Regions from separate parts of the Dactylosporangium sp. CA-139114 genome, predicted to be linked through region 2. Evidence: riboswitches for the same ligand, from Rfam matches in the RefSeq annotation. Region 2 holds a riboswitch; the other holds the start of a gene.
The links. Region 2 has a riboswitch for cyclic di-AMP ahead of ACQP2P_RS39565 (hypothetical protein). Riboswitches for the same ligand answer to the same signal wherever they lie in the genome.
Positions count from the first base shown of each region.

Region 1: linked by a shared signal. The riboswitch ahead of ACQP2P_RS05480 (NlpC/P60 family protein) and the one ahead of ACQP2P_RS39565 (hypothetical protein) in region 2 are both predicted to bind cyclic di-AMP.

Region 1 is NZ_CP192080.1:1,208,204-1,211,603, forward strand. Features, by position in the region: gene ACQP2P_RS05470 (Rv0361 family membrane protein) at 1-101, opposite strand, end outside; gene ACQP2P_RS05475 (methyltransferase domain-containing protein) at 494-1,273, opposite strand; gene ACQP2P_RS05480 (NlpC/P60 family protein) at 1,337-2,218, opposite strand; cyclic di-AMP (ydaO/yuaA leader) riboswitch at 2,283-2,444, opposite strand; gene ACQP2P_RS05485 (ABC transporter ATP-binding protein) at 2,745-3,400, shown strand, end outside.
Region 2 is NZ_CP192080.1:8,822,597-8,825,996, forward strand. Features, by position in the region: gene ACQP2P_RS39560 (SigE family RNA polymerase sigma factor) at 157-675, shown strand; gene ACQP2P_RS39565 (hypothetical protein) at 1,101-1,829, opposite strand; cyclic di-AMP (ydaO/yuaA leader) riboswitch at 2,000-2,139, opposite strand; gene ACQP2P_RS39570 (diguanylate cyclase domain-containing protein) at 2,213-3,400, opposite strand, start outside.

The DNA.
Region 1 (3,400 bases), 2.6 Mb from region 2:
GAGCCGTTGACGACAAAGAAAATTCCGGCGACGCCGCCTCCGCAGCAGAGCACGAAGAGGCCGATCGCGCCGAAAATAATGATCTTCCAGGTTTTGCTCACGCGCCTCAGCGTATGAATCGCGATCAGGTCCTGATGTAAACCATTTGACGTAGGTCATGCCCGATGCGCGACGATCCGCGCGAATGGGAACGACGTCACGGCGCGGTCGGCACGTGCGAGCGGCCATGCCCAGGGCCGTAGCCGCGGAACGCGAGGCGCGAGCCGCGAGGCGCGAGCCGCGAGGCGCGAGCCGCGAAACGAAGGCCGCGAAACGAAGGCCGCGAACGAGGGCCGCGAAACGACGGCCGCGAACGAGGGCCGCGAACGAGGGCCGCGAAACGAAGGCCGCGAACGAGGGCCGCGAGCCGCCAGCCCCGAAACGACGGCCGCGAGCCGCCAGCCGCGAAACGAGGGCCGCGAAAACGGGAGCCGCGAGCCGCGAGCCGGGAGTCTCAGGCGCGCTGGGCGACGACGAAGAGGCGAGGGAACGGCAGGATCGTGCCGAAGGGCTCGCGCGGGTACAGCTGCCGCATTCGCTCCTTGACATCCGCCGTGAACTCCTCCAGATCGGCCCCGGACAAGGCGTCGAGGTAAGGCCGCAGGCCGGTTCCCTTGAACCACTCGAAGACCGGGTCCTCGCCGGGCAGCACGTGGTAGTAGGTCGTCTCCCACGCGTCGACGGTCAGGCCGGCCCCGGACAGCAACCGTACGTAGTCGGCCGCGCCCAGCACCGGCGACGCCGAGCGCGGTCCCGTGGTGCCCGAGGCGCCGCCCAGCAGCGGTGCCCAGCGCTCCCGCGCCGCCACCGCGACCATGCCCGGGTCGAAGGAGAGCGGCACCTGGAAGGCGAGCGTCCCGCCGTCGTCGAGCGCCGCCGCCCACAGCGGCAGCAGCGTCTCGTGGTCGCCGACCCACTGCAGCGAGGCGTTGGCCACGATGACGTCGAGGGAGCCGCGCTGGGGCCGCCACTCGGCCGCGTCGGCGAGCTGGAAGGTCAGCTGGGCGCTGCGGTGCTCCGCGGCCGCCGCGATCATCGCCGGCGAGGAGTCGAGGCCGAGGATCGCCGCGTCCGGCCAGCGGGTCGCGAGGGTGGCGGTCATGGTGCCGGGGCCGCAGCCGAGGTCGACGACGGCGACCGCGGACGTGGTGGGGATGCGGGCCACGAGCTCGCGGAAGGGCCGGGCGCGCTCGTCGGCGAAGCGCTCGTACTGCTGCGGATCCCAGGACGCCATGCCCCAATGATGAAGGGCCGCGGATCGTCGCGATCCGCGGCCCTGCACATCGTCGTCGGGAGCCTAGATCTTGACGCGGCCGTATCCGTAGACGCTGCCGCTGATGTTGGCCTCCCGCACCACGTCGCCCGTATGCGGGGCGTGGATCATCCGGCCTGGCGAGACGTAGATGCCGACGTGGCCGAGGTTGTTCATGAAGACCAGGTCACCGGGGCGGGCCTCCGACGCGGAAATGTGCTGCACGACCTTCCACTGGTCCGCGGCGACGTGCGGCAGATTCGCGCCGACCTGCTTCCAGGCCATCATCGTCAGCCCTGAGCAGTCCCACTGGTCCGGGCCGGCCGAACCCCAGTGGTAGGGCTCACCCTGCTGCGCGTAGGCGAAGTTGATGACCTTCTGGCGTGTGGCGTCGTCGACCTGTGGCGCCTTGACGCTGTTGTACGCCACCTTCTTGGCGCCCGCGTTGGCCGCCTTCCTCTGCAGGTCCTGGAGCTTCTTGACGTCGCCCTCGATCTGCTTGCGCTTGTTCTCGAGGTCGGCCTTCTGCGCGTTCTGGCCCGCGATCGTCTCGTCCAGCTTGGCCTTGGCGGCCTTGTAGTCGTCGATCTCCTTCTGCTGCTGACGCGTGATCTGCTGCAGCATCGACAGCTGGTCCATGAGCGAGCCCGACGACGTCGCGTTGAGGACGAGGTTGAGGTTGCGCAGGCTGCCGTTGGTCTTGAACGCGGCGATGGCGATCTGCTCGACGCCGGCGTTGGCGTTGGCCACGCCGTCCTCGAGCGCCTTCGCGCTGGTCTGCGAGGTGGCCAGGTCGGAGTTGATCTTGTTCCAGGCCTCGATCGTGTGCTCGAGCTCGTCGTTCTGCTTGTCGAGCTGGGCCTCGATCTCGGCGAGCGTCGGGTCGGCGTGTGCGACCGTGGCGGGTGCCATCACAGCGAGTGACACGAACCCGATGAGCAGGGTCCGTAGCGCCGAACGGCGGGCACGATGTCCAGTGGACAAGGGGAGACCCTTCTGCACCGACCGCCTACCGGGTTAGCTGACGGGTTCGGGCGGGAAGAGAGAGCGCCCTACCGCAGTGTTGCGGATTCACCCCAGAGGTATGGGTCCCCGGCTCGATGCGCACGCCCGGAGTGGGTGCGCGCGGAGCTCGATTCGGCGGCGCTTGCCCGGTGCCATCCGGGGTGGATGACGGACTGCCGGGCAGGCCAGCGCCTAACTTAACGTGAGCATCCGCCGGGCGAAAGGCGTGCGTCCCGCTCAATATCTATTACCCCAAAAGTCCGGATTACCGCCGGTTGGCCACCCGTGCCGGACCGTGACATCGGTGCCGGACGGTTACAGATTCGGGGCTTGATTCTCACGCGGGAGCGGGTTAAATACTCCTAACTTCTTACACCGCCGGTGCAAATAGTTCGGGGGTCCGCACGTGCTACGGGTCCAGAACCTCGAGGTCGTCTACGACGATGTGATGCTGGTGTTGCGGGGCGTGAGCCTCGCCGTCCCGGAGGGCCGGATCGTCGCCCTCCTCGGCGCGAACGGCGCCGGCAAGACCACGCTGCTGCGGGCGCTGTCCGGCCTGCTGGGCGTCCACGACGGGGCCGTGACGCGCGGCTGCGTCACCCTGGGCGACACTCCCGTCCACCGTCTGCGCCCCGCCGCGATCGTCCGGCGCGGGATCAGTCAGGTGATGGAGGGCCGGCGCACCTTCGCCGAGCTCACCGTCGAGGAGAACCTGCGGCTGGGTGCCCACACCCGCCGCCGCGGCGCGGCCGAGGCGATGGAGCGCATGTACGCGCTCTTCCCGGTGCTCAAGCAGCGGCGCGCGGCCGTGGCCGGCTACCTCTCCGGCGGCGAGCAGCAGATGCTCGCGATGGGCCGGGCGCTCATGTCCGACCCGAAGTACCTGCTGCTGGACGAGCCGAGCCTGGGCCTGGCCCCGCGCATGGTCGAGCAGGTGCGGGACCTGATCGTGCAGATCAACCGGGCCGGCACCGCCGTGCTGCTGGTCGAGCAGAACGCGGCCATGGCGCTCTCCGTCGCCGAGCACGGATACGTGCTGGAGAACGGCAAGGTCGTGCTCGACAAGCCCGCCGCCGACCTGCTCACCGACGACGACATCCGCGA
Region 2 (3,400 bases):
CCGCTGCACACGGTCTCCTCGCAACACTGAGCCCGGCCACCCACTGCGCGCCGAGTGTGTCGCCGCCGATGCCCGGCACGCGCGAATCCTCGGCTCGGGCGAACCGGGGCGAGGCCCGCGTACGCCTAAGGGGGTGAGGCGGGGGAGGCAGCGATCATGGTGGATGCCGTCGAGCAGGAGTTCCACGAGTTCGTGCGGGCGCGGCTGCCCGGGCTGCGGCGCGCGGCGTACCTGCTCTGCGGGGACTGGACGCGCGGGGACGACATCGTGCAGCGCGCGCTCACGGACGTGTACGTGCGCTGGCGGCGGATCCGGCGGGCCGGGAACGTCGACGCGTACGTGCGCACCGTGCTGGTGCACCGGTTCATCGACGAGCGTCGGCGCGGCTGGTCCTCGCGCGTGTCGCTCGTGGACCGGGTGCCGGAGCGGCCGGCCGAGGACGCCGCGCTGCAGGGCATCCCCGCGGGGCTCGAGTTGCGGCAGGCGATGGCGCGGCTGCCCGACCGGCAGCGGGCCGTACTGGTGCTGCGGTTCTTCTGTGACATGTCCGTCGAGCAGACGGCCCGGGCGCTGCGCTGCGCGCCGGGCACGGTCAAGAGTCAGACCTCGGCCGCGCTGGCCACGATGCGCCGGCTGCTCGCCGAGACCACCGAGCACGCGGGGAGGGCGCGGTGAACGACTGGGAGGAGGGCCTGCGGGTCCTCATGCGCGACGGTGACGAGGCCCCGGCCTCGCGCGTCGACCTGGGGCGGGTGGTGACCGACGGGCGGCGGCGCCGGCGGCGGGCCACGGCCGCGGCCGGAGCGGTGGCCGCGGCGGTGCTCGCGCTCGTCGCCGGGGTGGCGATCACGCCGCCGGGGCGGCCGGGGGGCGGCCCGGTGCCCGGCGCGTCCAGGGCGGCGGACGAGCCGATGCCCGACACGTCCAGCGCGGCGGACGAGCCGATGCCCGACGCGTCCAGGGCGGCGGACGAGCCGATGCCCGACACGTCCAGCGCGGCGGACGAGCCGCTGCCCGACACGTCCGGCGCGATGGACAATCCGCCGCCCGATGGCCGCCCACGAGAACGAGTAGAGCATCGATCCCGTTCGCTGGGCGGCTCAGGCGATCGCGGCGACGACCTGCGCGGCCCGGTCGGCGTGCTTCTGGTACGCCCCCGGGTACGCGGAGCGCTGGACCGCCTGGGCCGCGGCCGTGACGCTCATGTTCTGCCAGCCGGACACCTGGGCGAGCGCCGAGTAGAACAGCGCGGCCGAGTGCGCCGGGTCCATGAGCTCGGCCACGCTGCCCCAGCCCTGGCTCGCGCGCTGCTGGAACAGCCCGACCGAGTCGTGATCGGTCGAGACGGCGTCGTGCGGCAGCTTCATCGAGGACGGGACGGCCGGGCTGGCGACGTTGTACAGGTCGCTCTCCTGCATCGCGGTGGCGACCGCGACGACGAGCCCCTTCTCGGGCATGCCCTGGGCGCGGCCCTGCCGGACGATCGCGGCCGCGTTGTTCATCTGGGTCTGGTTCAGCCCGGCGACCGGCCGCGGCAGGGCGGGCGGGGGCGGGGCGGCCGGCGCGGGGGCGGGCGCGCCGGAGAGCGAGGCCTGCCCGTCGAGCTGGGACAGCACGAGCGAGGCGTCCTCGGCGAACACCGGCGCGGGTGCGGCGGGCGCGGCGACCGGCGGGCGCGACGCGCCGGCGGTGGCGGTGGCGGAGTGGCCGGCCGAGCCGGACGCGAGCAGCGTGGCGGACAGGACGACGGCGGAGACGGCGACGGGTTTGACGGTCAGCAGTGGCCGGCGATGGCGCGGCTGGAATTGGCGCGGTAACGGTTTCAGCAAGATCATTCCTCAGACGGATGCGGGCGCACGCCATCGGCACGATCCCGTGGTACGAGAGGGATCGCGCGGCGGCGAAGCGAACGGTCAGCGGGTGGACACGGGCCAGGTCAGGTCCTGGCGATCACCCGTCCGAGGGAAAGACGACACAGGGCGTCGACGAACACGAGAAGTTCTCCTTCCGGTGCCGCCTACCGGGTTAGCTGACGGGTTCGGGCGGGAGGATTCGCCCTACCGTGACTCGGTCACGGATACACCCCAAGGACTGCGATGGGTCCCCGGCTCACGACGCCGAAGTGAGCGTCGCGACTCGACGGCGCCTGCCCGGTGGCCCCGCGTTTCGGGGCGCGTCTCCCGTGGCAGACCACCCGACAGTAACGGGGACTTCAGGACTCGGCCAGCCACAGCAACGGGATACCACCCGGCGCACCGGAACGCTCACCGTGCGCTGTCACACGATCGGTCATCCCGCGCCGGTGCCGTGCGCCCTTGACCTGGTACATCGCCCGATCCGCCAGGCGCAGGGCGGCCCCGGCATCGAGCACCGTGTCATCGATCACGGCCGCCCCGACGCTGACCCGCACCCGCAGCACGTGCCCGTCGTGCACCACCGGTGCCGAGACGGCCCGCTCGACCCGGTCGACGAGCGCGGCCAGGCCGGCGGCGTCGGTGCCGGGCAGGTCGGCGGCGAGCACCACGAACTCGTCGCCGCCGAGGCGGGCCACGGTGTCACCGGGCCGCACGAGCGCGCACAGCCGCTGGGCCACGGCGACGAGCACCGCGTCCCCGGCGTCGTGACCGAGCGTGTCGTTGACCGACTTGAAGTCGTCGAGGTCGCAGAAGAGCAGCGCCCCGGTGCCGCGCCCGGAACGCGCCCGGCGGACCGCGGCGGCGAGCGGCGCGGCCAGCGCGTCGCGGTTGGCCAGGCCCGTGAGCGGGTCCCGGGACGCCCGGCGCACCAGGTCGGCCTCGGCCGCCTTGCGCTCGGTGATGTCCTGGACCTGCAGGATGCCGAAGGCGGGCGGCCCGTCCACGATGGACAGCGTCGTGGCGACCCAGATCACCGTGCCGTCGCCGCGCACGCAGCGGACCTCGTAGTCGCGCACCTGGGTGCCCTTGCCCGTGGTCGCGGCGGCGAAGGCGAGCCGGGCCATGTCGAGGTCGTCGGGGTGCAGGAGCTCGGCGACGCGCAGTTCGAGCAGCTCCGCCTCGCTGCGGCCGAGCAGCTCGCACAGGGCGGGGTTGACGCGGGTCATCCGGGCCTGGGTGGCGCCGGCGAGGCCGAGCATGCACATGCCCGTACCAGCACCCGTGAAGGCCAGCCGGAAGGCCTCTTCGCTGGCGGCCAGGTGGCGGCGCTCCCGCTGCAGGGCCTCGACGAGATTGGCGTTGTTGATCGCGATGCCGGCCTGCGCGGCGAGCATCTCCAGCAGCTCGCGCTGCAGCGGCCCGGGCCGGCGACCGTCGGTGGGCAGGTCGACGCCGAGGATGCCGACCAGCTCGCCGTCGGGCGCCCGCAGCGGGGCGAACAGGGCGTCGAGCGGGTGCCAGCGCTCCTCCTCGGGCACGTCCTC